4 regions of the Bradyrhizobium sp. USDA 4452 genome follow, and region 1 is predicted to be linked to each of the others. Evidence: predicted binding sites of a transcription regulator. Region 1 holds the regulator's gene; each other region holds the start of a gene.
The links. The regulator PhoB, encoded in region 1, activates phosphate uptake and scavenging genes when phosphate is short. The targets are predictions, from matches to a motif close to TGTCATNNANCTGTCAT.

Region 1 (7,515 bases):
GGTGCGCTGCTCATCACCTTCACCGTGCTCGCGCTGAATATCGGCGCGCGTATCCTTGGTGCCGAAAGGGCCGCAAAATGACCGAGCTTTCCGTCTCCACGACCGCCGCGAGCCACGTTCCGCAGGTGCCGCTGCCGGAAGCGCCGCCGAAAGTCACGGTGCGCAACCTCAACTTCTATTACGGCGAGCACCACGCGCTGAAGAACATCAACCTGACGCTCGGCACCAACCGCGTCACGGCGTTCATCGGCCCGTCGGGCTGCGGCAAGTCGACCCTGCTGCGCATCTTCAACCGGATGTATGATCTCTATCCGGGCCAGCGCGCTGTCGGCCAGCTGATGCTGGACCAGACCAACATTCTTGATCCCAAGCTCGACCTCAATCTGCTGCGCGCGCGCGTCGGCATGGTGTTCCAGAAGCCGACGCCGTTCCCGATGACGATCTACGAGAACATCGCCTTCGGCATCCGCCTCTACGAGAAGATCTCGAAGTCCGAGATGGACGACCGGGTCGAGAAGGCGCTGCGCGGCGGTGCGCTGTGGAACGAGGTCAAGGACAAGCTGAACGCTTCCGGCCTGTCGCTTTCTGGCGGCCAGCAGCAGCGGCTGTGCATCGCGCGCACCGTGGCGGTGCGTCCCGAGGTGATCCTGTTCGACGAGCCGTGCTCTGCGCTCGATCCGATCTCGACCGCCAAGGTCGAGGAACTGATCCAGGAGCTCTCCGAGGACTACACGATCGCGATCGTCACCCACAACATGCAGCAGGCGGCGCGCGTCTCCGACAAGACCGCCTTCATGTATCTCGGCGAGCTGATCGAGTTCGACGACACCAACAAGATCTTCACCTCGCCGAGCGATCGACGCACCCAGGACTACATCACCGGCCGGTTCGGCTGAGGAGAATGACGATGGCTTCTGAACATACCGCCAAGGCATTCGACAGCGACCTGCAGGAATTGACCCGCCTGGTCGCCGAGATGGGCGGGCTCGTCGAGCGGATGATTACCGAGTCGGTCGACGCGCTGATCCGTCGCGACGTCGCGCTCGGCAAGCGCGTGGTCGCCGCGGACATCGAGATCGACAATCTGCAGCGTGTCATCGAAGAGCGCGCGGTGCTGACGATCGCCCGCCGCCAGCCGATGGCGATCGACCTGCGCGAGATCGTCAGCGCGATGCGCGTCGCCACCGATCTCGAGCGGATCGGCGACCTCGCCAAGAACATGGGCAAGCGCGTCGCGGCGCTGGAGAGCGATTTCCAGCCGCTGAAGCTGATCCGCGGCCTGGAGCACATGACCGACCTCGTGCTGTCGCAGGTCAAGTCGGTGCTCGACGCCTATGCCGCGCACGATCTGCCGGCGGCGATGAACGTCTGGAAGGGCGACGAGGAGGTCGACGCGATCTGCACCTCGCTGTTCCGCGAGCTCTTGACCTACATGATGGAGGATCCGCGCAACATCTCGTTCTGCATCCATCTGATGTTCTGCGCCAAGAACATCGAGCGGATCGGCGATCACGCCACCAATATCGCCGAGACCGTGTTCTACATGATCGAAGGCCAGCAGATCACCGACAAGCGTCCGAAGGGCGACATGACCAACTTTGCCACCACTGTGCCGGGTACCTAGGACATGATCCGCGGGCGCGGAGCCGGATTGTCTTCACGACAAGCCGTTTTCCGCAGGGGTTATGCTCAGGAAAGTAAGCGTTTCGGTTTGCGTCTGGGCAACGGATCATCACAGAGAGAGAACTTAAACCGATGAGCGCACGCATTCTGGTAGTCGAAGACGAGGAAGCGCTGACGACACTGTTGCGCTACAACCTCGATGCGGAAGGCTACGATGTCGAAACGGTGGGGCGCGGCGACGATGCCGACACCCGCCTGAAGGAGCGCGTTCCCGACCTCGTGGTGCTGGACTGGATGCTTCCGGGCCTGTCCGGCATCGAGCTGTGCCGTCGCCTGCGTGCGCGGCCCGAGACCAAGCAGCTTCCGATCATCATGCTGACCGCGCGCGGCGAGGAGAGTGAGCGCGTGCGCGGGCTTGCCACCGGCGCCGACGACTACATCGTCAAGCCGTTCTCGGTGCCGGAATTGCTGGCACGGGTGAAGGGCCTGCTGCGCCGTGCGAGTCCGGAGCGGCTTGCGACCGTGCTGACCTATGGCGACATCGAGCTCGATCGCGAGAAGCGCCGCGTGGCGCGCTCGGGCCGTCCGATCGATCTCGGGCCGACCGAGTATCGGCTGCTCGAATTCTTCCTCGAGCATCCCGGCCGCGTGTTCAGCCGCGAGCAGCTGCTCGACAGCGTCTGGGGCCGCGACATCTATATCGATGAACGTACCGTCGACGTGCATATCGGCCGTCTGCGCAAGCTGCTCAATCCCGGCCGCGAGCAGGATCCGATCCGCACCGTGCGCGGCGCCGGCTACGCGCTCGACGATCGCTTTGCAAAGGCCGAGCCGCAGCCGTAAGGCAGTGCAGCAATCGCAAGCACAATGTCGTTCCGGCTTTGGCCGGGACAACGCCGGTGAAGTAGCCGGGCTACGAGCCACAAAAAAATCCCCGCTTGCGCGGGGATTTGTTTTTGCAGTCCAGGCAGTTTCCCGAGTGCTTACTTGATCTGTGGCTTCGCCGAGGGCCGGCGGCGATCGGCGGCGGGCTGGTAGGCGACGCGCGAGTGATGCGCGCAATAGGGCAGGCCGGCGAGCGCCTTGCCGCCGCAGAAGAAGAATTCCGGGCTCGAGGGATCGCCGACCGGCCAGTGGCAGGTGGCCTCGTTGAGCTCGAGCAGCGACAGCCGCTGGCTCATCGGCACCACATTGTCGAAGGAGATCGGATCCGGCTCCATCTCGACCTCGAAAGCGTGCGCGAGCGCGGTGTTGCCGCGCGAGACCGGGCGCGCCACCCGCATCATGTGCTGGGCGGGGCGGGCCTTGCGCTGCCGCGGCGCGGCCGTGGAAGGGGCCTTGGCGCGGCCGGAGAGGCCGAGCCGATGCACTTTGCCGATCACGGCGTTTCGCGTCACATTGCCAAGTTCCGCCGCGATCTGGCTGGCCGAGAGGCCGGATTCCCAGAGCTTCTTCAGCTGCTCGACGCGATCGTCGGACCAGGTCAATACCGTCATCGCATTCTTCCTTTCGCATGGCGCCGGCCAATCAACGGAGCGGCGCTGCGAGCCAATCTGGACAAATATCCCTGCGGCCAGAATCCCTTAGCCCTCGCCGGGCACGGTGTTGCGCCCGAACGTTTACGCGAGAACGAAGGCTACTTAGAGGGTCCAGTACTGCCGCACGAGATGTCGTACCCGACAGGTCAAACGCTACAATATGGCGTGACTCTGGCGCAAGAGTCCGCGGCCGTGCGTCCACATGTTCCCACACAGTTAAGCATTGCCGTGCGGCTTTTCCACCGCACCGGAATGCTCCGGATTGCGCTGGGTTCGCATCGCAGGAACGCCGGCAGGGGCCGGCTGCTGGCGATTGACACTGACCGGCCGCAGCATAGAATGATGTGCACGTGCCGCCCGCAAAGGCGGCCGTTTTGTTTTCCGAAGCTGGCGGTTGCTGCGCTGGCGTCAAGCCGCGCAGCAATTGACGGTTTCAAACCGGCAGTGAACGCCATGACCAACGCCTCGTCGCATCTGCTCCCCGTCTTCGCCAGGGTCGATCTCGGCTTCGAGCGCGGTGAGGGCGCCTGGCTGATCGCAACCAACGGCGACCGCTATCTCGACTTCACCTCGGGTGTCGCGGTGAACGCGCTCGGACATGCGCATCCGCATCTGGTCAAGGCGCTGCAGGAGCAGGCGACCAGGCTCTGGCACATGTCGAACCTGTTCAAGAGCCCGGACGGCGAAGTGCTCGCCGCGCGGCTGTGCGAGCAGAGCTTTGCCGACTTTGTGTTTTTCTGCAATTCCGGCGCGGAAGCGATGGAGGGCGTGATCAAGCTGGTCCGCCACTACCACTTCTCCAAGGGCCATCCCGAGCGCTACCGCATCATTACCTTCGAAGGCGCCTTCCATGGCCGCACGCTGGGTACGCTGGCTGCGACCGGCTCGGCGAAATACCTCGAAGGTTTCGGCCCGCCGATGGACGGCTTCGACCAGGTGCCGCACGGCGACATCGAGGCGGTGAAGAAGGCGATCGGCCCGAACACCGCCGGCATCCTGATCGAGCCGGTGCAGGGCGAGGGCGGCGTGCGCTCGGCGCCGCAGGCCTTCTTCAAGGCGCTGCGCGCCCTGTGCGACGAGCACGGCCTGCTGCTCGCATTCGACGAGGTGCAGACCGGCATGGGCCGCACCGGCGAGCTGTTCGCCTACAAGCGCACCGGCGTCACGCCGGACGTGATGTCGCTGGCGAAGGCGCTCGGCGGCGGCTTCCCGATCGGCGCGGTGCTGGCGACCGCGCAGGCCGCGGCCGGCATGGCGCCGGGCTCGCACGGCTCAACCTTCGGCGGCAATCCGCTCGCAGTCGCCGCCGCCAATGCCGTGCTCGACGTTATGCTCAAGCCCGGCTTCTTCGAGCACGTGCAGAAGATGTCGCTGCTGCTCAAGCAGAAACTCGCGTCGGTCGTCGACCGCTATCCCGGCGTGCTGTCGGAGGTGCGCGGCGAGGGCCTGTTGATCGGCGTCAAGGCCGTGGTGCCCTCGGGCGATCTGATCGCCGCGCTGCGCAACGAGAAGCTGCTCACCGTCGGCGCCGGGGACAACGTGGTGCGGTTCCTCGCGCCTCTGATCGTGACCGAGGCCGAGATCGACCAGTCGATCGTCTCGCTCGAGCGCGCCTGCGCGACATTGTCGGCGACGCAGCCGAAGAAGGCGGCTGGATAATGAGCAAGCCGGTCCGTCACTTCCTCGACATCAACGAGCTGCCGCTCGCCGAGCTGCGCAACATGCTCGAAGCCGGCGCCGCCATGAAGGCCAAGCTGAAGGCGCATGAGAAGCCCAGGAAGCCGCTCGAAGGCAAGACGCTGGCGATGATCTTCGAGCGCCCGTCGACCCGCACCAGGGTGTCGTTCGACGTCGGCATGCGCCAGCTCGGCGGTGAATCGATCATGCTGACCGGCGCGGAGATGCAGCTCGGCCGCGGCGAGACCATCGCCGACACCGCGCGCGTGTTGTCGCGCTATGTCGATGCGATCATGATCCGCATCCTCAATCATGACGCGCTGCTCGAACTCGCCGCCCACGCAACGGTGCCCGTCATCAACGGCCTGACCCGGCGCTCGCATCCCTGCCAGGTGATGGCCGACCTCATGACGTATGAGGAAAAGCGCGGCTCGATTCAGGGCAAGACGGTGGCCTGGACCGGTGACGACAACAACGTGCTGGCCTCCTGGGCGCACGCCGCCGAGCGCTTCAAGTTCAATCTCAACATCGCGACGCCGCCCGAGCTCTCGCCGAAGAAGCCGATGCGGGACTGGATCAAGGCCACCGGCGCGCCGATCGTGCTCGGCACCGATCCGGAAGCCGCCGTGCGCGGCGCCGACTGCGTCGTCACCGACACCTGGGTGTCGATGGGCGACAAGGAGGGCGAGCACCGCCACAACGTGCTGAAGCCCTATCAGGTCAATGCCAAGCTGATGTCGCTCGCCAAGCCGGACGCACTGTTCATGCACTGCCTGCCCGCGCATCGCGGCGAGGAGGTCACCGACGAGGTGATCGACGGTCCGCAATCGGTGGTGTTCGACGAAGCGGAAAACCGCCTGCATGCGCAGAAGGGCATTCTGGCCTGGTGTTTCGACGCGGTCGCGTAGTCGTAGATCAGTAGATGTTGCCGTCCCGGCGAAGGCCGGACCCATACGCCCCGGCCCGTGAAAAGGCACAAGGGGAGACGCCTCGTGCCGCGACAAAATCCTGTGGTTAGGGTCTGTGCTTTCGCAGGGACGACGTCGATCCTCGGTATGCTGAACCCCTTTATTTCACGGTCCGAGACCCCAGATAGAGCGCCATGGTTTCACAATCCCCCGACATCAAAATCCAGCCCGAGACGCCCGTTCGCGCGCCGTCTGCGGTTCCTGTCGACGATGCCGTGCTGGCCTTCGAGGTCGGCGCGCTGGACCTGCGCGGCCGGCTGACCCGGCTCGGCCCCGCGCTCGACGAGATCCTGCACAAGCACGATTATCCGCCGGCGGTCGGCAAGCTGCTCGGCGAGGCCATCGTGCTGACCACGCTGCTCGGCTCGTCGGTCAAGTTCGAGGGCCGCTTCATCCTGCAGACCCGGACCGAAGGCCCGGTCTCGCTCCTGATCGTCGATTTCCAGGCGCCCGATCGGCTGCGCGCCTATGCGCGCTACGATGCCGCGCAACTCAAGCCCGGGCAAACTTCAGGCGAACTGCTCGGCAAGGGCCACCTTGCGATGACGATCGATCAGGGCTCCAATACCAGCCGCTACCAGGGACTGGTCGCGCTCGACGGCGGCGGCCTGGAAGAGGCGGCTCACGAATATTTCCTGCGCTCGGAGCAGATTCCGACCCGGGTCCGCCTTGCGGTCGGCGAGGAGATGCGCGGCGGCGAGGGCGGCAAGCTGCACTGGCGCGCCGGCGGCATCCTGCTGCAATTCCTGCCCAAGGCGCCCGAGCGCGCCAAGCAAGCCGATCTGCATCCCGGCGATGCCCCCGAAGGCACAGCCGCCCATAGCGTGCCGGATGACGATGCCTGGGTCGAGGGACAGTCGCTGATCTCCACCGTCGAGGACGTCGAGCTGATCGATCCCGATCTCTCCGGCGAGCGGCTGTTGTACCGCCTGTTCCACGAGCGCGGCGTGCGCGTCTTCAATCCGCAGCCGCTGCGCGCGCAGTGCTCCTGCTCGCGCGATGCGGTGTCGTCGATGCTGAAGAGCTTTGCGCCGAACGATCGCGCCGAGATGGTCAAGGACGGCAAGGTCGTCGTCACCTGCGAGTTCTGCTCGTCGGTGTACGAATTCACGCCGGAAGAGGCGGGCGTCGAGTAGACGCGTCGATCGTAGCCCGGATGGAGCCGTCAGTTCAGCACCCGCTTCCCATCCGGGCTCGGGCTGTCCAGCGAGAATGTCGGCACGTCGATGCTGAAGCGCTCACCGGCTTCGGTGACCATCTGGTAGCTGCCGGTCATGAAGCCGGAGGCGGTCGGCAGCGGCACGCCTGAGGTGTATTCGAAGCGCTCGCCGGGCGCGAGCACCGGCTGCTCGCCCACCACGCCCTCGCCGCGCACCTCCTGGCGGCGGCCGGTGGCGTCGGTGATGATCCAGTGCCGCGTCCGCAGCTGCACCGTTTCCGGGCCCGAATTGACGATCACGATCTTGTACGACCAGAAATACTCGCGCCGGTCGATCGACGAGCGCTCCGGCATGAAGTTCGGCTCGACGGTGACTTCGATCTGGCGGGTAACGGCGCGGTACATACGGCTCAATCCGGTGGTCGTGGTGCGTGATCCGCTTGCAAGGGGATCACGCTCAAACAATGCGCCATCATAGCCAATTGGCCAGCCGGAACCAATCGCCAGCCGGGCCGTGACCAGCCGGACCGCGACGGTCCGTTCATCGTGG
Region 2 (7,515 bases), 580 kb from region 1:
CCGGCGCTCTACAATCGCGGACTCACGCTCGCGGAGCTTGGACGCCACGAAGAGGCGCTCGCAAGCTACGATCGGGTGATCGCGCTGGTGCCTGACCATGCAGACGCCCATCGGAACAGGGGCGCCGCGCTGCGAAAGCTGCAGCGGCTCGCGGAGGCCCTGGCGAGCCTGGACAGGGCGCTCGCGCTCGCGCCCAACGATGCCGGTGTGCACAACGATCGTGGCAACGTGCTCAATGACCTCGAAAGGTTCGATGATGCGCTCGCGAGCTACGACCGGGCTCCGGGAATTGCCGGCGCGTGTTACAACCGCGGCAACGTGCTGACCAGGCTGGATCGTCTGGAAGAGGCGATTGCGAGCTACGACCAAGCGATCGCTTTGCGGCCCGGCTATGCCGAGGCCTACAACAACCGCGGCACGGCGCTGTTGAGGCTCAGGGATCATGAGGCGGCGCTCGCCAGCATCGACAAGGCGATCCAGCACAAGGGCGACGATGCGGCGGCCTACGCCAACCGCGGCAAGGTTCTATCCATGCTGGCGCGCTATGATGAGGCCTTCGCGGCCTTTGACAAGGCCGTCGCGCTCAAACCGGACGAGGCCGACATCGAAGGCTATCGTCTGCACGTCAAATCTCACCTTTGCGACTGGGCCGACTTTGACGCCGAATGCGACCAATTGATCGGGTCGATCAGGAATCGAAACGCGACGACACCGCCATTCATGTTTTGTAACATTCCTTCATCGGCCGCCGACCAACTGCTCTGCGCCACGCGATGGACTGCGAAGAATCATCCGCCGTCTGAAAGCCAGCGCTGGCGGGGCGAGCGCTACGATCACGATCGAATTCGGATCGGCTATTTCTCGTCGGATTTCTGCAACCACGCGACATCGGCTTTGATGGCGGGGATGTTCGAATGCCACGACCGGTCGAAATTCGAGACGGTGGCAATCTCATGGTCGCCCAACGACCCTACGGAGATGCGCCGACGGCTGGAGGCTTCGTTCGATCGATTTGTCGAGGTCCGGGACATCAAGGACGATGAGCTCGCCGACCTGATCAGGCGATTGGAGATCGACATCCTGGTCGATTTGAAAGGCTTCACCGGGGGATCCCGCACCCGAGTCCTTGGCCGCCGGCCTGCGCCGATCCAGGTCAATTATCTGGGTTACCCGGGAACACTCGGTGCCCCGTTCATCGACTACATCATCGCCGATCGTACCGTGATCCCGGATCACCATCGCGAATTCTACAGCGAAAAGGTGGTGGCCCTGCCGGGCAGCTATCAGGCCAACGACGACAAGCGCGTCATTGCCGATCGCGTGTTTACGCGCAGCGAGGTCGGGCTGGCACCGGCGGGCTTCGTGTTCTGTTGCTTCAACAACAACCACAAGATCACGCCTGACATGTTCGATCGGTGGATGAGGATCCTCGGCCGCGTCGAGGGCAGCATGTTGTGGCTGCTCGAAGGCAACGCCTACGCTGCCGCAAATCTGCGCAAGGAGGCGGTCGCGCGCGGCGTCGGAGCGGAGCGCCTTGTGTTCGCACCGCGCATGTCGTTGCCCGACCATCTCGCACGCCATCGCCTCGCCGGCCTGTTCCTCGACAGCACTCCCTACAACGCCCACACGACCACCAGCGATGCGCTATGGGCCGGCCTGCCGGTGCTGACCATTCTCGGCGACACCTTTGCCAGTCGGGTCGCAGCAAGCTTGCTCCATGCGATCGGCTTGCCCGAGCTTATTGCGGAATCGCCGGAGGCTTACGAGCGCATGGCGGTCGATCTTGCGACCGATCCCTCGAGGCTCGCGGCGCTCAAGACCAGGTTGGCGGCCAATCGGCTGACGGCGCCGTTGTTCGATACCAAACGTTTCACCCGACATATCGAGGCCGCTTACACCGCGATGCATGAGCGTCACCGTGCGGGCATGGCGCCTGACCATATCGTCGTCCCGGCGTGATCGTTGCTGCGTCCTGCCCCGCTCGGATTATCTCGCCGGTCGGCCCGTCGGCGTTCGCGATATTCTATGGTCTCGACTGGATCGCGACCGTGCCGCCGACCGTGTGCAGCTGATATCGGTCAAGTTCCTCGCGCCCGAAACAAGCATTTGATCGACCGACATCTCGACTACGGCTGCATCTGACGGCGGCGATCCGCAATCAGCTGCTTTGCTTCGTCGATCGTGATCTCCCCGGCTCCCAGCACCTGATAACCGCTGTCGGGATTTTGGCTGCGCCGCTCGCGATCGTCCTGCTTCTGATCGCGATCCGGATTCGGCGTCGAAGACCCCTCTCCCCCGCCGTAGCCGAGAACCTCGACGATCACGATCGACGGCTGGCCACTGCCCTGCTGCTGCTGCGGCGCCGCCTGTTGGGTCGCGGCCGCCGTGTTTGATGCCGTGGTCAGCGCGCCGACCGGCGGGCCCTGCACCGTCGGGATCCCGCTCGACGTGCCCTGAACCTGAATGTTCGCGGCATTGACGATTTGCAGCGCCGCGAGGTTGACGTTGCCGGAGACGCGAATGCCGGCTTCTCCCGCGTCGATGGTGCCGAGCGGCGCGATCAAATCGACATTGCCGGGCCGCACTTCCGGGATCGGGTTGAGCGTTGCGTTGCCGGCCCCGGTCGTGGGAACGCTGGGCGACAATATCACCCGTCCATAATTGTCATAGACGCGCTTCGGCGGCGTGTAGACCTGCGTCGTCTTGGAGCCGCGGCCGTCGTTGATGTCGCCCTCCGCCGACCAGGCGACGATGTCGCCGCCGAAGGTGGTCATGATGCGCGACAAGCCGAGCAACAGGCTGCCTTTCGAATAGGCCTCGATATCACCCTTGCCCCGGGGTGATCGGGCCCGCCGAGGACGGCGGCACGACGCCGATCGCGGCCTTGGCGTCCGACAAGCTCACCACGCGCTTCTCGCCTCGCCAGCGCGACAGCGCGGCATGGAAGGCCATCTGGATCAGGTAGCTTTTCGGGCTGCGCAGTTCGCCCGACGGGGCCGCACGATCGAGCCGCAGCCAGGTGTCGTGCAGCACGTCGTTGGCAAGCTCGGCCGATCCCAGCCGCCGGGTCAGTCTGGCACGCAGGTCATCGTAACCGAGGACGAAGAACCGCCGCAGCAGATCGCGATTGGAATGGCTCATGCGCGGCCGTCACCTCGGCCCGGCGGCAGCACGGCCACACCGGAGCGGCTCGCCGGGTGCCTGCGCGAGGATCGCGATCGTGACCGGCTGCGGCATATCCGCCGGCGGCGCGGTGAGCGACAATCCGTGCAGCGCGCCGGCGACCTCGACACTCACGGGCGCGCTCGTCGAGATATCGAACAACTGGGCACGCTCGACCAGGCCGGACGCCGCAATCCAGAGCTTGAGCAACTGATCGACGTCGCGGGGCCGGGTCTCGGCGTGGCCACACAGGGCACGTGACACCTCCTTCTGAAGCGTCGCGAAATAGGATTGATCGATCCCGCCGGCGACGCGGATCGATGCCGACGAGACAAGCGTGAAGCTGCGGGTCCCGGTGCTGCGCGCAGCCAGCCCGCTGCCCGCCAGAAGTTCGCGCAAGGCGGCTTTCGGCTCCAGCACGCCATGAATGGAGCGAGAGCGCTGCCCGGCCACGAGTGCGCCATCGTAAAACACCTCCAGCCCCGTAGCGGCGCTGTAGGCATCGAGCGCGCTCGCCAACGGCTGGGCTGCGATCTCGAAACGAACCTGTTCGTCTTGCCCGGCGTCGGCACCATCGGCAAGACAGAACAGGCTCAGTCCGAAAAACACAGTTTGCCACAACAGCACGCCGGTTCGCGGCAGATGAAGAGCCGCAAACATGGGCGGAAATCCGACTTCATACAAACGTCACGCGCGGGTCACCTTAGCGAGCGTTCATTACAGTGCGTTGACAGATTTGGACACAATCCGACTGACCACGCCGTCGGGTGGCGTCTCCGAATCTACGTCGGATGCGCCAGCGATGTCCGCGGCCGCTATGGCCACGGGCTATCCTCGATCCACAAATTGCCGCGAAGATTGGCGCTCGATCGCCGACGGCTTGATCAGACGAGGGAAAGTCCCGTCGAAGAACCGCGCCGACAGATCAGCCGATGACCTTGAACAAGAAAAGAACCGAGACGACAGTGGTGCTCGCGAGGACTGACAAGCCGATCCGAAGCAGGCGCTTCTCGTCTCTCTCGCCGACCCGCCTGCCGCGGACAGCTTCGAATGCGATGAGGAGGAGGCGACCTCCGTCCAATGGCAAGATGGGGAGGAGATTGGACAAGCCGATGGAAGCAGAGAACGCCCCAATCAGCACCTCCAGTCTCATATCGAGCCAGGCAAAAGCAGACCCGCCACCCTCAAGGTTGATCGCGCCGCGGCCAGCACCAAATTGACGAACGGTCCTGCTGCGTAGATCAATGCTCGCTGCGCCAACGATGCTGTCGAGAACGAGCGCCGGTTGGCAGCATCGGAAAGCACGCAGCTGCTCCGGCAGCCAATATCACGCAATCCAGATATACGTGATCACGTCAAGTCCGCCGCCACCAGGAGGCCGTTGGTACGAAGCGATGATTGGCTCTGTTTTCAGCAGTTACAGCTGCACGTCATTTCTGGCACCGTGAGCTTCGACGGTTAGAACCGTGCCTTCCCTTCGAATCTCTTGCCCGACACTCCCATTTTCAGTTCTCGACATTTATCCTTCGTTAATGAAGCCGCCTTGATTTGCAGCCGCTGATTTTGGCGGTCCAATGTTCACTCAACGCAAGTAAGCATTGCTTAAGAGGGTATCCCAATATTGCAAGCCTGCCGAACCGATCGGCGGACGAGAAGGCTGTGCTTGCTCCGGTCCACTGTGTTGCAAGTGCGAGAAGCGCCTCTGCCGCAGCGGCTGGTCGCAATTGGGACAAGGATCATGCTCCGCCGCTTTATACTACGTTTCGCCAGAGACTGCGCTGCCAACGTCGCCGTGATCTTTGCGCTCGCGATGTTTCCGACCATCTTTCTGCTCGGCATGGCGCTGGATTACACGCATGAGCAGCACATGAAGGTCAACCTCGACGCCGCAACTGATGCGGCCGCGGTTGCCGCGGTCACCTCGGCGATGATGCAGCAGAGCCCGCAGGTCGCCCAAGCGACCGCAAAGAACGTTTTCAACATCACCGCAAATACTCTGGTGAACAACGGCAACCTGGCCGGAAACCCAACTCTCACGGTCGCGGTCAATTGCAGCAAGCCGGACCCCACAACGGGCTACTGCACCTACGCCCCCTGCCCCGGCGCGGACGTGGTCTATACTGACGCTGTCAACTCAAACAATCAGGTCGTTCGCAACGTCCAGGTCTGTTACAGCGCAGCGTCAAGCAATGCCTTCCCGGCCATCCTTCAGAAGGCGAGCTGGCCGTTCGCGGGCCAGTCGGGCACGCGCAACCAGAGCGCACCCAACATCAATTTCTATCTCTTGCTGGACGACTCGCCCTCGATGGCCATCGGCGCGACCACGAGCGACATCAACACGTTGATCGCCAACACGCAAAAGCAGGTCGATTCAACCGGCACCAAGGGGTGCGGTTTCGCATGCCACCAAACCAATCCTTCCGCGGACAATCTGGGAAATCCGGGCGGCGCCAATCAAGACAATTACGCCCTCGCCCGCAGCCTCAACCTCACGCTACGCATCGATCTGGTCACGCAGGCAGTCCAATCACTGATGAATACCGCCTATCAGATATCGAACATCAATAGGAATACTTACGGGGTCGCGATCTACTCGTTCGACTATCAGTTGAACAGCAGTTCGCCGATCTTCGCGCCTTCCGGAAAGCCTGGAGTGGTGCGAACTCCCGTGACGCCCGCCTCGACGACGAGCTACACGGTGGCGACTATCCAGAACGCAGCCGCCAGTATTCAAGTGCTGCCCGTGTACAAGAACAACTGGCTGACATCGTCGAACAACAACAGCGACGCCGACACCAGCATCGCGGGTGCGTTGAGCGGCCTCAACCAGATCATGCCGAATCCGGGGAATGGCACCAACCTCGCTAACGATACGCCACAGGAAGTGGTGTTTCTCGTGACCGATGGCGTCGAGGACGTGAACATTTCGACCGACGCTTACACGAGTTCCTGCAACAAGACTCTCACCGGCAAGCGCTGCCAGCAGCCGCTGGACCCCACGATCTGCACCACCATCAAGAACCGGAATATCCGGATCGCGGTGCTCTACACCCAATATGACGACGCAGCGCTCCACAACAGCAACGCCTGGTACGATACATGGGTCCATCCCTACAACGGGACGTCCAGCCAGGTCGAAGCAAACCTGCAATCCTGCGCCTCGCCGGGCTTGTACACCGAAGTCCAGACCGGAGGCGACATCACGGGCGCACTCCAGGCGCTGTTCCTCAAGGTCGCGTCCGATCCCCGTCTGACTCAGTAGCGAAGGCAGTCATGACCGACACGCACGCCGCGCCCACCACCAAACATCGCCGCTGGCGAACGTTCGCCGCCGACCGGAGGGGCGCAACCGCGGTTGAGTTCGCGCTGGTCGGGGCGCCGTTCATCGCCTTGCTGGTCGCGCTCATCCAGACCTTCGTGGTGTTCTTTGCCCAGCAGGCCCTGGAAACGGTGGTGATCCAATCGAGCCGGACGATTTTGACGGGGCAGGCGCAGGCCCAGAACCTGACCCAGAGCCAGTTTGCCCAGAGGGTCTGCTCAAACGTCGTGATCTTGTTCAACTGCAGTAAATTGATGATCGACGTCCAGGTGGCCGGCGCATGGACTTCGGCGAACGCGGGCGCGCCATCGCTGACCTTCGACAGCAACGGAAACGTGACGAACACCTGGCAGTTCAACCCGGGCAATCCCGGTGACATCGTAGTCGTGCGGGTGATGTATCAGTGGCCGGTTGTCCTTGGTCCACTCGGCTTCAATCTGGCAAACCTCTCGAACGGCAACCGCCTCATAATGGCGTCCATGGCTTTCAAGAACGAGGCCTTTATCAACTCATGAGCCCGAGCGTTCATCGCGTCCGGAAGTTATGGGTCGACGTTCGCGCCGTGGCCGCGGTGGAATTCGCCATCGTGCTGCCGTTCATGCTGCTGCTCTTTGTGGGCGGGATCGAACTTGGGAACGCGCTCGCGATCAGTGTCAAGGTCAGCCAGACCGCCCACACGGTGGCGGACCTGGTATCACGAAACGCATGCGTCACCGACTCAGCGCTGAGCACCATGCTTGGCGCGTCCACGGTGACGATCGCTCCCTATTCCGCCGGAAGCGCGACGGTTACGGTGTCGGAAGTATCCACGGACGCTAATGGCAAACCAACCGTGACTTGGAGTAAGGCGCTCAACGGAAGCCCGCGGCCAGTAGGTCAGCAGATAACTTTGCCGTCGGCCCTCGGCACTCCCTCGCCCGCCAACATATCGTTGATACTCGGCGAGGTGACGTTTCAATACACGCCCAACCTCGGCTATACGTTCAGCGGGACGATCCCGATCGCCGAGAGCTACTACCTGTTTCCGCGCGTTT
Region 3 (7,515 bases), 2.7 Mb from region 1:
GAGGTTCTGCGCGGCGCAGTGCAGCCCATCCTTGGCGCGCTCGGCCGGCGGCAGCATCTCGTAGAGCAGGCCCTCGCGCACGCCGAAGGTGGAGAACACAATGCTCTTCGGCTGCGCCACGCGGATGATGTATTCGAGCACCAGCGCGGCATAGGCCAGTAGCGGCCGCCGCGCGTCGGCGATCGACTCGATATTGGCCAGCATGTTGGTGGCCGCGAGCCGCCGCAGCCGCTGCACGAAGTCGAGCGCGTCGGCGGCCGGAATCGAATAGCCGTGCATCACCTTGAGCGGGTAGCCGCTCTGGATGATGTGGATGCGCGCCAGCGCACGCCAGGTGCCGCCGACCGCGTAGAAGGTGCGACCGCGACCGGTCTTGAGCTGGGCAACGCCGAGCAGTTCGTTCTTGACGATGCGTTCAGCACGCTTGAGCGACTTGTTCGAGAGGTCCTGCAGTGCAAGGCTGCCGAGCGGCAGCGTCACGCCGCTGCGCACGCGGTTGCCCCGGACGTCGATCAGTTCGAGCGAGCCGCCGCCGAGGTCGCCGACGATGCCGTTCGGATTGTGCACGCCCGAGACGACGCCGAGCGCAGACAGCTTCGCTTCGCGCGGTCCGGTGAGAATCTCGATCTTGGCGCCGCAGATGCGCTCTGCCTTGGCGATGAAGTCCGGTCCGTTCTTGGCGTCGCGGCAGGCCGCGGTCGCGATCGCGTAGACGCGGCCGACCTGCTGGATCCGGCACAACGCGCGAAAGCGGCGCAGCGCGGTGAGCGCCTTGTTGACGGCATCGGTTGCGAGCAGGCCGGTGCTCTGCACCTCGCGTCCGAGCCCGCACAACGCCTTCTCGTTGAAGATGGTGACGAGGCTGCGCGCCATCGCCTCGTAGACCACGAGACGAACCGAGTTCGAGCCGATATCGATCACAGCGACGCTGGAAGCGCGCTTCCGCGGCCGCTTCACCGTAAAGCCCCCTTAAGACGATGGCTGCTGACGCTCGTTGCGACGCGTGAGACGGCGCGGTGAAGATTCCTTGAGAGACTTACCACGGCCGGACAGACTCGGATTTGTCATAAAATAGTCATGCAGATTGAAGGGCTCTTCGCCTTTCGCGGCCTTCATACGCGTTGACGATCCGTCCGGCAACAATTGCCAGCTCTGCTCATTGTCCTTCAGGTTCGCGACCATGATCTGCTCGAGAACCTGCTGATGCACCGTCGGATTTTGCAGCGGACAGAGCACCTCGACGCGGCGGTCGAGGTTGCGCGGCATCATGTCGGCGGACGAGATATACACAGCAGCTTTTGTGCTCGGCAGGCCCTGGCCCATGCCGAAGCAATAGATCCGGCCATGTTCCAGGAACCGGCCGATCACCGACTTGACGCGGATGTTCTCCGACAATCCCGGCAGCCCTGGCCGCAGGCAGCAGATGCCGCGCACCACGAGCTCGACCGAGACGCCGGCCTGCGACGCCTCGTACAGCGCATCGATGATGTCGGGGTCGACCAGCGCATTCATCTTCATCCAGACCGCGCCGGGCCGGCCATGCTTGACGTGGGCGATCTCGTCATGGATGTGCTCGATGATCCGCTTGCGCAGCGTCAGCGGCGATACCGCCATCTTCTCGATGTCGCTCGGTTCGGCATAGCCGGTGATGTAGTTGAACACCCGCGCGACATCGCGGCCGATGATCGGATCCGAGGTGAAGTAGGAGAGGTCGGTGTAGATGCGCGCGGTGACCGGATGGTAGTTGCCGGTGCCGGTATGCACATAGGTCGTGAGATTGCCGCCCTCGCGGCGCACCACCATCGACAGCTTGGCGTGCGTCTTCAGCTCGATGAAGCCGTACACGACCTGCACGCCGGCGCGTTCGAGGTCGCGAGCCCAGCGGATATTGGCTTCCTCGTCGAAGCGCGCCTTGAGTTCGATCAGCGCGGTCACCGACTTGCCGGCTTCGGCGGCTTCGGCCAGCGCGCGCACGATCGGCGAGTTGTTCGAGGTGCGATAGAGCGTCTGCTTGATCGCGACCACGTCGGGATCGCGCGCCGCCTGTTGCAGGAACTGGACGACGACGTCGAAGGATTCGTAGGGGTGGTGGACCACGAGATCCTTCTGGCGGATGGCGGCAAAGATGTCGCCGCCATGGTCACGGACGCGCTCGGGGTGGCGGGGCACGTAGGGCGGGAATTCGAGGTCGGGGCGATTGAGGCGGGTCAGCTGCGACAGCTCGTTCATCGCGAGCACGCCGTCGACCAGGATCACTTCATCGTCCGCCGCCGACAATGCGTGCTGCACGAAGATGCGCAGCTCTTCGGGCATCGTGGCCTCGATCTCGAGCCGGATCACCGATCCGCGGCGGCGGCGCTTGAGCGCGGTCTCGAACAAGCGGACGAGGTCCTCGGCCTCTTCCTCGATCTCGAGTTCGGAGTCCCTGATGATGCGGAACGCGCCCTGGCCCTTGACGGTGTAGCCGGGGAACAGGCGGCCGATGAACAGACCGGTGGCTTGCTCCAATGTGATCAGCCGCGCCGGCGCACCTTCCTTGGTAGAGGGGATGCGGATGAAGCGGTCGATCTTGCCGGGCATGCGGATCAACGCGTTCATCGCCTTGCCGTCGGCGATCCGCGACAATTGCAGCGCGACCGTGAAGCCGAGGTTCGGGATGAACGGGAACGGATGCGCCGGATCGATCGCCAGCGGCGTCAGCAGCGGGAAGATGTTGTGGAGGAAGTGATCCTCGATCCAGGTGCGTTCGGACTTGGTCACGTCGCGCCCGTCAACCAACTGGATGCCGACCTTGGACAGGATGTCGCGCAGTTCGCTCCAGATCGCCTGCTGGTCGGCGGCGAGTTGCGACACCGTCTTGTTGATCATCACGAGCTGCTCGGCTGGCAGCAGGCCGTCCGGGCTGCGCTCGGTAATACCCTCGCGGACTTGCGCCTTGATACCGGCGACGCGGACCATGAAGAACTCGTCGAGGTTATTCGCCGAGATCGACAGGAAGCGCACCCGCTCCAGCACGGGATGGCCGGGATTGACCGATTCCTCGAGCACCCGGCGATTGAAATGCAGCCAGGACAGCTCCCGGTTGATGAACCGCTCGGGGCTGGTTGCGATCGCGGGGACGGGCGGAAGTTCCGCCTCTTTCTCTTTGATTTCAGGTGCTTGTGCCGAGTCCATCAAGTGCTGGTCCAATTCGGGGCAGGGGCCGGAGCGGTCTAGCCGAGGGCCGCGCCGACCATGTGATATTGCGATGACGTTTCGATGACATTGATGTTCCGCCCGGCTGCGCCGTCAAGCCGCGGCATGGCTCAGGCATCGCGCAACAGCTCCGCCGCCAGCGCCCGGGTCACCGGCCGGCCGAGCCGCAGCGCCTCGGTGTCAAGCAGTTCGACTGCCTGCCGGACCGCGGCATAGGAGCGCTCGATCCGGGTGGTCAGGTAGCTGACGAGCGGTTCGTCCACGCTCATCTGGCGGTCGGCGCAGAACTTGAGGATCAGGCCGCGGAACAGCTGGTCGTCGGGCGGCAGCAGCGCCACCGTCGGCACCGCACGCAGCCTCGACCGTAGATCCCGCAGCTCGATCTCGAATGCCGACGGCGGGATGCGTGCCGTGATCAAAACGAAGGCATCGTCCTGGCGGGCGAGATTCAGCAGGTGAAACATCGCGCGCTCGTCGAAATCCGCCGGCCTCAAATCCTCGACCACCAGCGCGCCGGTGGCGAGCGCGGCCGGCACCGTGTCGGCGGTCAGCGCATGCGCCGCAGTCGCGCGCGCGCCGGCGCACTCGGCCCAGATCGCGGCGAGGTGGCTTTTGCCGGAGCCGTCGGGCCCCACCAGCAGCATAATTCGGTTCGGCCAGTCGGGCCAGCCGTCGATCAGCGCGAGCGCGGCTTCGTTGGCGGGCCCCTCGAGGAAATCGTCGCGGGTCAGCTTCTCCTCGTGCGGCAGGGCCAAGGCCAATTGACGAGGTTGAACGCTACCGGCCACGCAAATCTCCAAACCGCTTTATTTTAGCATGATCCCAGCGCAAACGCCTCGCGTTTGTCGCGGGAAAACCGCTTTCCACTTTTCCGGATCAGGTGCTACCGAGCCTCGATCGTGCTCATGTGCCGCACCCACTCCACGAGATAGAGCGACACCGAACCCAAAGTAAAGATCGTGACCAGACCCATCAGGATCAGGTCGTAGGGATGCGGCTGAAAGCCGAAGCCGAGCGAGGCCAGCACCAGGGCCGCGAACGCCACCTGTGCTACCGTGTTCAGCTTCGACACCATCAGCGGCTTCATCTCGACCGGCTTGTCGAACAACCATGACACAATCACGGCGGAGACGATCATGATGTCGCGCGACACCACGAGAATCACGATCCAGCGCGGCACCGCGCCCCAGATTCCGAGCGCGACATAGATCGACACCAAGAGCGCCTTGTCGGCGAGCGGGTCGAGCAGGGCGCCGAGCTCGCTTGCCATGTTGAAGCGCTTGGCAAGGAAACCGTCGACCGCGTCCGAGACGCCGGCGATCACGAAGATCGCAAACGCGATCTCCATCTGGCTCGACACAATGGCCCAGACGATCACCGGCACCAGGATGATGCGGGCGAGGGTGATGATGTTCGGAATGCTCAACTTGAATCGCTTCCCGGCTAGAAGCCTGATTTTACTCGTTATCCGGCTCTTTTGCGCGGCGGCCGGCTGTTATCTACATAGTATCGCGGCTAGCCGCCCGCGAGCCATTGCGCGGGGGCGGAATTCCTCGTAACCAGCCCCTGATCATCTGGAATTGGGCATGACCGAGCGCAAAAACGGGCTCACTTACGCGGATTCGGGCGTCGATATCGACGCCGGCAATCGTCTGGTCGATCTGATCAAGCCGATGGTGCGGGCCACCGCACGGCCCGGCGCGGACGCCGAGATCGGCGGATTCGGCGGGCTGTTCGACCTCAAGGCTGCGGGCTTCAAGGATCCGGTTCTGGTGGCCGCGACCGATGGCGTTGGCACCAAGCTGAAGATCGCGATCGAGACGGGCATCCACAGCGGCATCGGCATCGACCTCGTCGCGATGTCGGTCAACGACCTGGTCGTGCAGGGCGCGGAACCGCTGTTCTTCCTCGACTATTTCGCCTGTGGCAAGCTGCATCCGGAGGCCACCGCGCAGATCGTCGCCGGCATCGCCGAGGGCTGCCGCGAATCCGGCTGCGCGCTGATCGGTGGCGAGACCGCCGAGATGCCCGGCCTCTACAAGGATGGCGATTACGACCTCGGCGGCTTTGCGGTCGGCGCGGCCGAGCGCGGCACCCTGCTGCCGACGGGGGACATCGCGGCGGGCGATGCCGTGATCGGGCTGGCGTCCTCCGGCGTGCACTCCAACGGCTATTCGCTGGTGCGCAAGATCGTCGAGCAGTCCGGCGTGGCCTATGATGCGCCGGCGCCGTTCGCGCCGGTCATGACGCTCGGCGCGGCGCTGCTGACGCCGACCAGGCTCTATGTGAAGTCCTGCCTGCGCGCGATCCGCGAGACCGGTGCGGTGAAGGGCCTCGCCCACATCACCGGCGGCGGCTTCACCGACAACATCCCACGCGTGCTGCCGAAGCATCTCGGCGTCGGCATCGACCTGGCGCGGCTGCCGGTGCTGCCGGTGTTCAAGTGGCTGGCCGAGCAGGGCGGCATCGCCGAACTCGAACTGCTGCGCACCTTCAACTGCGGCATCGGTATGATCGCGATCGTCAAGGCCGATGCGATCGATGCGGTGACCGAGGCCTTCACCGCCGGCGGCGAGACCGTGACGCTGCTCGGCGAGGTGATCGAGGCGAGCGGCGAGCATCGCGTGGTCTATAACGGTCATCTCGATCTCTCCAGATGAAGCGCCGCACAGCCATCCTGATCTCCGGCCGCGGCTCCAATATGGCCGCGCTGATCGAGGCCGCGAAGGCTGCGGATTTTCCAGCCGAGATCGTCGCCGTGATCTCCAACCGCGCCGATGCTCCCGGGCTCGCGAAGGCGGCCGCGAGCGGCATTCCGACCGTCGTCATCGAGAGCAAGCCGTTCGGCAAGGACCGCGCCGGTTTCGAGGCGGTGCTGCAGAAGGCGCTCGACGACAGAAAGGTCGAGCTGATCTGCCTCGGCGGCTTCATGCGGCTGTTCACCGGCGACTTCGTGCGACACTGGTACGGGCGGATGCTCAACATCCATCCGTCGCTGCTGCCGTGTTTCCCCGGCCTCGATCCGCACGGCCAGGCCCTGCGTGCTGGGGTCAAGCTGTCCGGCGCGACGGTGCATTTCGTGATCCCGGAGACCGATGCCGGACCGATCGTGATGCAGGGCGCGGTCACGGTGGCTGACGACGACACGCCCGAGACGCTCGCCGCACGCGTGATCACCATCGAACATCGCATCTATCCGGAGGCGCTGCGGCTTCTGGCGAGCGGCCGGCTTAGGCTTGAGGGCGACGTCTGCAAGACGCAGGGCAGCGCGGCAACCGGCAGCACGCTGATCGCGCCGGCGCCCTAGCGCGTGGTTGCGCAAGAGATCCCCGAGAGCGATCCCCCGGGGTGATGCGGCCGGGGGAGGCGTCAGAATGAAGTCCGCCAGCAGCGGCGTTCAGTGAACCTTGAGGTTCTCTGCCGACGCCTTGCCGCGGTTCTCCACCAACTCGTACTCGACGGTCTGGTTCTCGTTGAGTGTGCTGAGGCCTGCGCGTTCGACCGCCGAGATGTGAACGAACACATCCTTGTCGCCGACGGCCGGCTTGATGAACCCGTAGCCTTTGGTCGGGTTAAACCATTTGACGGTACCCTTCGGCATCGTCTCTCTCCCAGTCTAGACATAAAAAAGACGCGGCCACGTTTTCCACGTGCCACGCCACAAGCGGGCTTTCCGCCGTCTGTTCAATTCCCGGGTCTTCAGATCCAAAGTCTTCAAGTCCGAAGTTTCGCCTCTCGAAGCCATTGAAGCCTTGGATTTCGACGTCGTGAAACGCACAGTCGAACGGCCGCAATCCGATTGTGAAGGGATTGCAACACGAAAATTGCCCCTTAGCAAGCGGGCTGGTTTTGCGTGATGCAACCTCAACCTGTGCCGCGCGGTTGCTGGCGCGGCGTTCCGGCTATTGGCCGACGATTGCGGGACGGAACTTCGCGTTGCAACGCGGCGTGCGCTAGCCCCGATCCACCCGCACCACGCGGCCCTTGTCGATCGCGAGCGCGAGCTGGCCGTGCTTGAGCTTGAGCGCGGCCTCGCCGAACAATTCGCGCCGCCAACCATGCAGGGCGCCGACATCGGCCTGATCGCTGGCCGCGATCTGTTCGAGATCGTCGACGGTGGCGATCACCTTGCTGGCGACGCCGTGGCGCTCCGAGGTCATGCGGAGCAGCACCTTCAGCAGCTCGACGGTCGCAGCTCCATTGGAATTGTTTCTCGGCTTTTCCAGTTTGGGCAGCGTGGCCTGGTCGCGGGCGAGCCCCCGCTGCACGGCGGCGATGATGTCGGCGCCCCATTTCGAGCGTTCGAAACCCTTCGGCAGC
Region 4 (7,515 bases), 2.7 Mb from region 1:
CATCCTTGCCGTCGGCGTCGGTCAGCTCCGCAATGGTGTAGGTCGGTCGCTTGCGCGCGAGGCAGGCGCGATAGGACAGGATGACGCCGGCATAGCGCTCCGGGCCGATCGCGTCATCGAGATAGCGGTTGGTGCGCAACCGTGGCTCGACGTGCTCGTTGCCATAGGCCGTCGTCAGCCGCGCGCCTTCCTGCGTGATCAGGAAGCGGGCGTCCTCGCCGCTGCCGACCACGTCGAACCCCATCATGTCGGCGCGCTCGTCGGCGCTGCCGTCGGTATGGAAGTCGCACAGCAACGGAAGGGCGTCCGGCATGCGCACCGCGCGCAGCCAGGCGTTCAGCAGCACCCGCTGCGTGATCGATTTGATCACCGATGGATCGGCACTCTTGAATGGCATGGGCTAATCGAATTCAAGTGGCTGCGGCGGCTGTGCTGCCGTGTCGAGGGTCTGACCGAAGGCATAAGGTGCCGGATCGATTTGACGGTGGAGGAATTGGCGCGTGCGAAATGCAAGGCTCTGACTGTTCACAATACAATGGGCCGGAGTTTCGGCGCGAGGCGGAAATATTCTATGAAGGGGAATGACCGGAGCAAAACACGCTTAACGCCGGCTTTCTGAGGCGCAAAGCGCGCTCAAATACCATTCGACTAAGGATCAACCGGAACTGGTCGTGCCAATACTGCACTGCACAGCTTTCCACCTTGCGTAACCGCCACAGATGACGGCATATTCCGGCCCGGAGGCGGCAGGACCCGGACGGTTTCCAAGACGTTGCGGACATCCTGTCGGACACGAAAAAGAGCTGGCCACGCGGGCGACGCGCTTCGCGGCGATGGCGTATGGGGGAATCTATTTGGCCGATGAGTTCATTCTCGAAACCAGCGGATTGACCAAGGAATTCGCGGGTTTCTTTGCCGTTCGCGACGTTGCGCTGAAGGTGCGTCGCGGCAGTATCCATGCGTTGATCGGGCCGAACGGCGCCGGCAAGACCACCTGTTTCAACCTGCTGACCAAATTCCTGAAGCCGACGGGCGGGCAGATTCGCTACAAGGGCCAGGATATCACCGCGATGCCGCCGGCCGACGTGGCGCGGCTCGGCCTCGTCCGCTCGTTCCAGATTTCGGCGGTCTTTCCGCATCTGACCGCGCTCGAAAACGTGCGCGTGGCGCTGCAGCGCCAGCACGGTGCGTCATTCGATTTCTGGCGTTCGAAGAGCGTGCTCGACCGCTTCAACCCGCGCGCCCATGAGCTCTTGAACGACGTCGGCCTCAGCGAGTTCGCCAACACGCCGGCGGTCGAGATGCCGTACGGCCGCAAGCGCGCACTTGAAATTGCAACGACGCTCGCGCTCGACCCCGAGATGATGCTGCTCGATGAACCGATGGCCGGCATGGGCCACGAGGACATCGACAAGATCGCGGCGCTGATCAAGCGGATCTCCGCCAAATACACCATCCTGATGGTCGAACATAACCTCTCGGTGGTGGCCAATCTCTCCGACATCATCACCGTGCTGACGCGCGGGCAGGTGCTGGCGGAGGGCAATTACGCCGACCTCTCCAAGGACGAGCGCGTGAAGGAAGCCTATCTGGGAGCGGGTCATGGCTGAGGCAAAACTGGCGGAGAGGCCCGTGGCTGCGGCCGGCGCCGAGGTGCTGACGGTCGGCGATTTGCAGGCCTGGTACGGCGAATCGCACATTCTTCACGGCATCAATTTCAACGTGAGGGCCGGCGAGGTGGTGACGCTGCTCGGCCGCAACGGCGCCGGCAAGACCACGACGCTGAAGTCGATCATGGGCGTGATCGGCAAGCGCTCCGGCTCGATCCGCTTCGACAACAAGGAGATCATCCGCGCCACCTCCGACAAGATCGCGCGGCTCGGCATCGCATTCTGCCCCGAGGAGCGCGGCATCTTCTCCAGTCTCGACGTGCGCGAGAACCTGATGCTGCCGCCGGTGGTGCGTCCGGGCGGCCTGCCGCTCGACCAGATCTTCACGCTGTTTCCGAATCTGAAGGAGCGTCTCACCAGCCAGGGCACCAAGCTTTCGGGCGGCGAGCAGCAGATGCTGGCGATTGCGCGCATCCTGCGCACCGGCGCGCGCTTTCTGATGCTGGACGAGCCGACCGAAGGGTTGGCGCCGGTCATCATCCAGCAGATCGGGCACACCATTGCGCGCCTGAAGTCGCAGGGCTTCACCATCCTGCTGGTCGAACAGAATTTCCGCTTCGCCTCGACCGTTGCCGACCGCTACTACATCGTCGAGCACGGCAAGGTGATCGACGGCTTCGCCAATTCGGAGCTGTCGGCCAACATGGACAAGCTGCATACCTATCTCGGCGTTTGAAACCGCCGGAGCCAGAAAATTTAAGAACTGAGGGAATACGCCATGAGGAATACGATTTCAGCGCTTCTGCTCGGCACCGCGATGGTGCTCTCCGTCGCAGGCGTCGCCTCCGCCGACGACAAGACAGTCAAGATCGGCGTGCTGTCCGATCAGTCCGGCCTCTATGCCGACCTCGCGGGCCCCGGCTCGACGCTGGCGGCGCAGATGGCGATCGAGGATAGTGGCCTCAAGGCCAAGGGCTGGACCATCGACCTGATCTCCGGCGATCACCAGAACAAGCCCGATATCGGCACCACCATCGCCCGCCAGTGGTTCGACGTCGACAAGGTCGACACCATCGTCGACGTGCCGAATTCCGGCGTCGCGCTCGCGGTCAACAACGTCGTCAAGGAGAAGAACGGCGTCTACATCAATTCGGGCGCTGCGACCTCCGACCTCACCAACGCGCAGTGCACGCCGAACACGGTGCACTGGACCTACGACACCTACATGCTCGCTCATGCCACCGGCCAGGCGCTGGTGAAGGCGGGCGGAGACACCTGGTTCTTCCTGACCGCGGACTACGCGTTCGGCGCGGCGCTGGAGCGTGACACCACCGCGGTCATAACAGCCAATGGCGGCAAGGTGGTCGGCGGCGTCAAGCATCCGCTCAACACCGCCGACTTCTCCTCGTTCCTGCTGCAGGCGCAGGCCTCCAAGGCCAAGATCATCGGTCTCGCCAATGCCGGCGGCGACACCACCAACTCGATCAAGCAGGCGGCCGAGTTCGGCATCGTCAAGGGCGGTCAGAAGCTCGCGGCGCTGCTGCTGTTCCTCACCGACGTCAAGGCGATCGGGCTCGAGACCGCGCAGGGCCTCAACTTCACCGAGACCTTCTACTGGGACCTCAACGACAACACCCGCGCCTTCTCCAAGCGTTTCTCGGAGCGGATGAAGAACAGCGCGCCCCCGACCATGGTGCAGGCCGGCGTCTATGCGGGCCTGCTGCATTACTTCAAGGCGCTGGAAGCGCTCGGCGGCAATCCGCATGACGGCGCCAAGGTGGTCGCCAAGATGAAGACCATCCCGACCGACGATCCGCTGTTCGGCAAGGGCGAGGTCGAGGCCAACGGTCGCGTCACCCACGACGCCTATTTGTTCGAGGTGAAGAAGCCCTCGGAGTCCAAGGGTCCATGGGACTTCTACAAGCTGGTCGGCACCGTGCCCGGCAACCAGGCCTTCACGCCGCTCGACAAGAGCGCCTGCGCGCTTCTGAAGAAGTGACGATCATGCCCGCCGGCCATGCGCGTGGCCGGCGGGCTTCATCTATCCAGCGAAAGCTCATTCGATGCAGGCTCTCTACGCACAGCTTCTGGTGGGACTGATCAACGGCTCGTTCTACGCGCTGCTCAGTCTGGGGCTCGCCGTCATCTTCGGCATGCTCAACATCATCAATTTCGCGCACGGCGCGCTCTACATGATGGGCGCCTTCGTGGCGTATTTCCTGCTCAATCTGGGCGGCATCAACTACTGGTGGGCGCTGCTCATCGCTCCTGTCATCGTCGGCATCTTCGGCATGATCCTGGAGCGGACCATGCTGCAATGGCTCGCCGGCCTCGACCATCTCTACGGATTGCTGTTGACGTTCGGCATCGCGCTGATCGTGCAGGGCGTGTTCCAGAACTATTTCGGCTCCTCGGGCCTGCCTTACTCGATCCCGGATCAGCTCAAGGGCGGCGTCAATCTCGGCTTCATGTTCCTGCCGATCTATCGCGGCTGGGTGGTGATCTTCTCGCTGGTGGTGTGCCTTGCGACCTGGTTCCTGATCGAGAAGACGCAGCTCGGCGCCTACTTGCGCGCGGCCACCGAGAACCCGACGCTGGTGCGGGCCTTCGGCATCAACGTGCCGCGCATGATCACGCTGACCTACGGGCTCGGCGTCGGTCTTGCCGCGCTCGCCGGCGTGCTGTCGGCGCCGATCAACCAGGTCCGCCCGCTGATGGGCGCCGATCTCATCATCGTGGTGTTCGCGGTGGTCGTGATCGGCGGCATGGGCTCGATCATGGGTTCGATCATCACCGGTTTCGCGCTCGGCGTGATCGAGGGACTGACCAAGTATTTTTATCCCGAGGCCTCCAACACCGTGGTGTTTGTCCTGATGGTGGTGGTGTTGCTGGTGAAGCCAACGGGACTGACGGGACGGGCGGCCTGATATGTCAGCATTGACCGACGATACACTTCCGATGACGCCGCGCGCGATGCGCGACGAGATGATCGTATTCGCCGTGATGGCGGCGCTGCTGGCGGTGGTGCCGTTCACGGGGGTCTATCCCTTCTTCGTGATGCAGGCGCTGTGCTTTGCGCTGCTCGCCTGCGCGTTCAACCTCCTGATCGGCTATGGCGGCCTGCTGTCGTTCGGCCACGCCATGTTCCTCGGCACCGCCGGCTACGTCTCGGCGCATGCGCTGAAGGTGTGGGGGCTGTCGCCGGAGCTCGGCATCGTGGTCGGCACCGCCGCGGCGGCCTTGCTCGGCCTCGTCACCGGCTACATCTCGATCAAGCGGCAGGGCATCTACTTCTCTATGATCACGCTGGCGCTGTCGCAGCTGCTCTACTTCCTCTATCTGCAGGCGCCGTTCACCCACGGTGAAGACGGCATCCAGGGCATCCCGCAGGGCCACCTGCTCGGGATCTTCGATCTCTCCAAGCCGATCGTGCTCTATTACGTCGTGCTGGTCGGCTTTCTCGCCGGCTTCCTCTTGATCTACCGCACCATCAACTCGCCGTTCGGCGAGGTGCTGAAGTCGATCCGTGAGAACGAGCCGCGCGCGATTTCGCTCGGCTACAAGACCGACCAGTACAAGTTGCTGGCCTTCATCCTGTCGGGCACGCTGGCGGGCTTTGCCGGCTCGCTGAAGGTGTTCGTGGCGCAGAACGCCTCGCTCACCGACGTGCACTGGTCGATGTCCGGTGAAATCGTGCTGATGACGCTGGTCGGCGGCCTCGGCACCATCTTCGGACCGGTGGTCGGCGCGTTCGTGATCATTGCCATGCAGCAATATCTCGCCGGTTTCGGCCAGTGGGTGACGGTGATCCAGGGCGTGATCTTCGTGGCCTGCGTGCTCTTGTTCCGGCGCGGCCTGGTCGGCGAGCTGGCCCACCTGCTGCGCCGGTCGCTTTAGGGGCAGGGGACCGCGGCCTCCTTCGATATAGCAGTGGATGACCGCCCATTCGGGCAGTCAAGCCCGGGCGCATTCAGCGCAATTTGTTCTATGACAGTTTTGTGACAGTCGCTAAAAGGGCTGTCCCGGAACGATGGAACTGAGACATGCTGCGCTGGTTTCGCGCTTTCCTGCCCAAGGAAGAGCGATTTTTCGACCTGTTCGCCCGCCACGCCCAGACCTCCGTGCAGTGTGCGAAGGCGCTGCAGGACATGCTGAGGGGCGGGGAGGAAACGCCGGTCTATTGCCAGCGCGTCAATCAGTTCGAGAACGATGCCGACAGCGTCACCCGCGAAGTGCTGACCGCGGTCCGCCGCACCTTCATCACCCCGTTCGACCGCAGCGACATCAAGAACCTGATCACCGCGATGGACGACGCGGTCGACCAGATGCAGGCGACTGCCAAGGCGGTGATGCTGTTCGAGGTGCGCGAGTTCGAGCCGCCGATGCGCGAGATGGGCGGCCTGATCGTCGAATGCGCCAATCTGGTCGGCCGCGCGCTGCCACTGCTGCAATCGATCGGCCACAACGTCTCGATGCTGACCCAGATCACCGAGGAGCTGACCAAGCTCGAGGGCCGGGTCGACGATCTCCAGGACATCGGGCTCAAGGAGTTGTTCCTGAAGCACCGCGACGCCAACACGATGGACTTCATTGTCGGCGCGGAGATCTACGATCACCTCGAGAAGGTGGCAGACCGCTTCGACGATGTCGCCAACGAGATCAATTCGATCGTGATTGAACAGGTTTAGGGCAGGGCCATCAGTTGGACGCCACGCTGGGTCTTCCCGTCCTGACCATTCTGATCGCGGTCGCGCTGCTGTTCGATTTCCTGAACGGGCTGCACGACGCCGCGAACTCGATCGCAACCATCGTCTCGACCCGGGTGCTGCGGCCGCAATATGCGGTGTTCTGGGCGGCCTTCTTCAACTTCGTCGCCTTCGCGGTGTTCGGCCTGCACGTTGCCAACACGATCGGCACCGGGATCATCGATCCGGCGGTGGTGGACGCGACCGTGATCTTCGCTGCACTGGTCGGCGCGATCGTCTGGAACGTGATCACATGGGCGCTGGGCATTCCCTCGTCGAGTTCGCACGCGCTGATCGGCGGCCTGGTCGGCGCCGGCATGGCGAAGGCGGGCATCTCGGCGGCGGTGTGGAGCGGGCTGACCAAGACCTTGCTCGCGATCGTGCTGTCGCCGCTGGTCGGCTTCCTGCTGGCGCTGGTGCTGGTTGCGATCGTGTCCTGGCTGTCGGTGCGCTCGACGCCGTTCGCGGTCGATCGCGCCTTCCGCATCCTGCAATTCGCCTCGGCCTCGCTCTATTCGCTCGGCCATGGCGGCAACGACGCGCAGAAGACCATGGGCATCATCGCCGTGCTGCTCTATTCGCAGGGCCATCTCGGCGACACCTTCGAGATCCCGTTCTGGGTGGTGCTCGCCTGCCAGAGCGCGATGGCGCTCGGCACCTTGATGGGGGGCTGGCGGATCGTCCGCACCATGGGGCTGCGGATCACCAAGCTGACGCCGATGCAGGGCTTCTGCGCCGAAACCGGCGGCGCCGCGACCCTGTTCATCGCGACCTATCTCGGGGTGCCGGTATCGACCACCCACACCATCACCGGCGCCATCGTCGGCGTCGGCGCGGCACGGCGGCTCTCCGCCGTGCGCTGGAACGTGGCGAGCTCGATCGTCTATGCCTGGGTGATCACGATCCCGGCGTCGGCCGCGGTCGCCGCCGCGACCTATTGGGCGGTGCAGGTCCTCAAATAACTATCCGACCAGCTTCAGCCCGACGATGCCGGCGACGATCAGCCCGATGCTGGCAAGCCGCATCGCGGTTGCGGGTTCGCCGAGCAGGATGATGCCGAGCGCCGCCGTGCCGACCGCGCCGATCCCGGTCCAGACCGCATAGGCGGTTCCAATCGGCAGCGTCTTCAGCGCGATGCCGAGCAGGATCACGCTGCCGGC

Region 2: a site for PhoB is predicted at 3,879-3,895, ahead of ACVISU_RS13605 (STN domain-containing protein). Genes of this name have one in related genera too.
Region 3: a site for PhoB is predicted at 3,248-3,264, ahead of ACVISU_RS03520 (RNA degradosome polyphosphate kinase). Genes of this name have one in related genera too.
Region 4: a site for PhoB is predicted at 5,598-5,614, ahead of ACVISU_RS03820 (DUF47 domain-containing protein). Genes of this name have one in related genera too.

What each region holds. Positions count from the first base shown of each region.
Region 1 is NZ_JBSSGK010000001.1:3,418,132-3,425,646, reverse strand. It holds gene pstA (phosphate ABC transporter permease PstA) at 1-81, shown strand, start outside; gene pstB (phosphate ABC transporter ATP-binding protein PstB) at 78-896, shown strand; gene phoU (phosphate signaling complex protein PhoU) at 908-1,624, shown strand; gene phoB (phosphate regulon transcriptional regulator PhoB) at 1,756-2,466, shown strand; gene ACVISU_RS16480 (GcrA family cell cycle regulator) at 2,607-3,119, opposite strand; gene ACVISU_RS16475 (acetylornithine transaminase) at 3,615-4,820, shown strand; gene argF (ornithine carbamoyltransferase) at 4,820-5,746, shown strand; gene ACVISU_RS16465 (Hsp33 family molecular chaperone) at 5,941-6,942, shown strand; gene apaG (Co2+/Mg2+ efflux protein ApaG) at 6,972-7,370, opposite strand.
Region 2 is NZ_JBSSGK010000001.1:2,841,078-2,848,592, forward strand. It holds gene ACVISU_RS13590 (tetratricopeptide repeat protein) at 1-1,959, shown strand, start outside; gene ACVISU_RS13595 (filamentous hemagglutinin family protein) at 2,127-2,774, opposite strand; gene ACVISU_RS13600 (RNA polymerase sigma factor) at 2,824-3,141, opposite strand; gene ACVISU_RS13605 (STN domain-containing protein) at 3,151-3,846, opposite strand; gene ACVISU_RS13610 (site-2 protease family protein) at 4,088-4,315, opposite strand; gene ACVISU_RS13615 (TadE/TadG family type IV pilus assembly protein) at 4,901-6,424, shown strand; gene ACVISU_RS13620 (TadE/TadG family type IV pilus assembly protein) at 6,436-6,996, shown strand; gene ACVISU_RS13625 (TadE/TadG family type IV pilus assembly protein) at 7,044-7,515, shown strand, end outside.
Region 3 is NZ_JBSSGK010000001.1:673,657-681,171, reverse strand. It holds gene ppx (exopolyphosphatase) at 1-957, opposite strand, end outside; gene ACVISU_RS03520 (RNA degradosome polyphosphate kinase) at 970-3,174, opposite strand; gene ACVISU_RS03515 (chromosomal replication initiator DnaA) at 3,306-3,983, opposite strand; gene ACVISU_RS03510 (CDP-alcohol phosphatidyltransferase family protein) at 4,079-4,621, opposite strand; gene purM (phosphoribosylformylglycinamidine cyclo-ligase) at 4,782-5,855, shown strand; gene purN (phosphoribosylglycinamide formyltransferase) at 5,852-6,502, shown strand; gene ACVISU_RS03495 (cold-shock protein) at 6,593-6,796, opposite strand; gene rnd (ribonuclease D) at 7,149-7,515, opposite strand, start outside.
Region 4 is NZ_JBSSGK010000001.1:738,261-745,775, reverse strand. It holds gene ACVISU_RS03850 (hypothetical protein) at 1-397, opposite strand, end outside; gene ACVISU_RS03845 (ABC transporter ATP-binding protein) at 855-1,610, shown strand; gene ACVISU_RS03840 (ABC transporter ATP-binding protein) at 1,603-2,346, shown strand; gene ACVISU_RS03835 (ABC transporter substrate-binding protein) at 2,389-3,609, shown strand; gene ACVISU_RS03830 (branched-chain amino acid ABC transporter permease) at 3,674-4,537, shown strand; gene ACVISU_RS03825 (branched-chain amino acid ABC transporter permease) at 4,539-5,507, shown strand; gene ACVISU_RS03820 (DUF47 domain-containing protein) at 5,654-6,298, shown strand; gene ACVISU_RS03815 (inorganic phosphate transporter) at 6,313-7,317, shown strand; gene sugE (quaternary ammonium compound efflux SMR transporter SugE) at 7,318-7,515, opposite strand, start outside.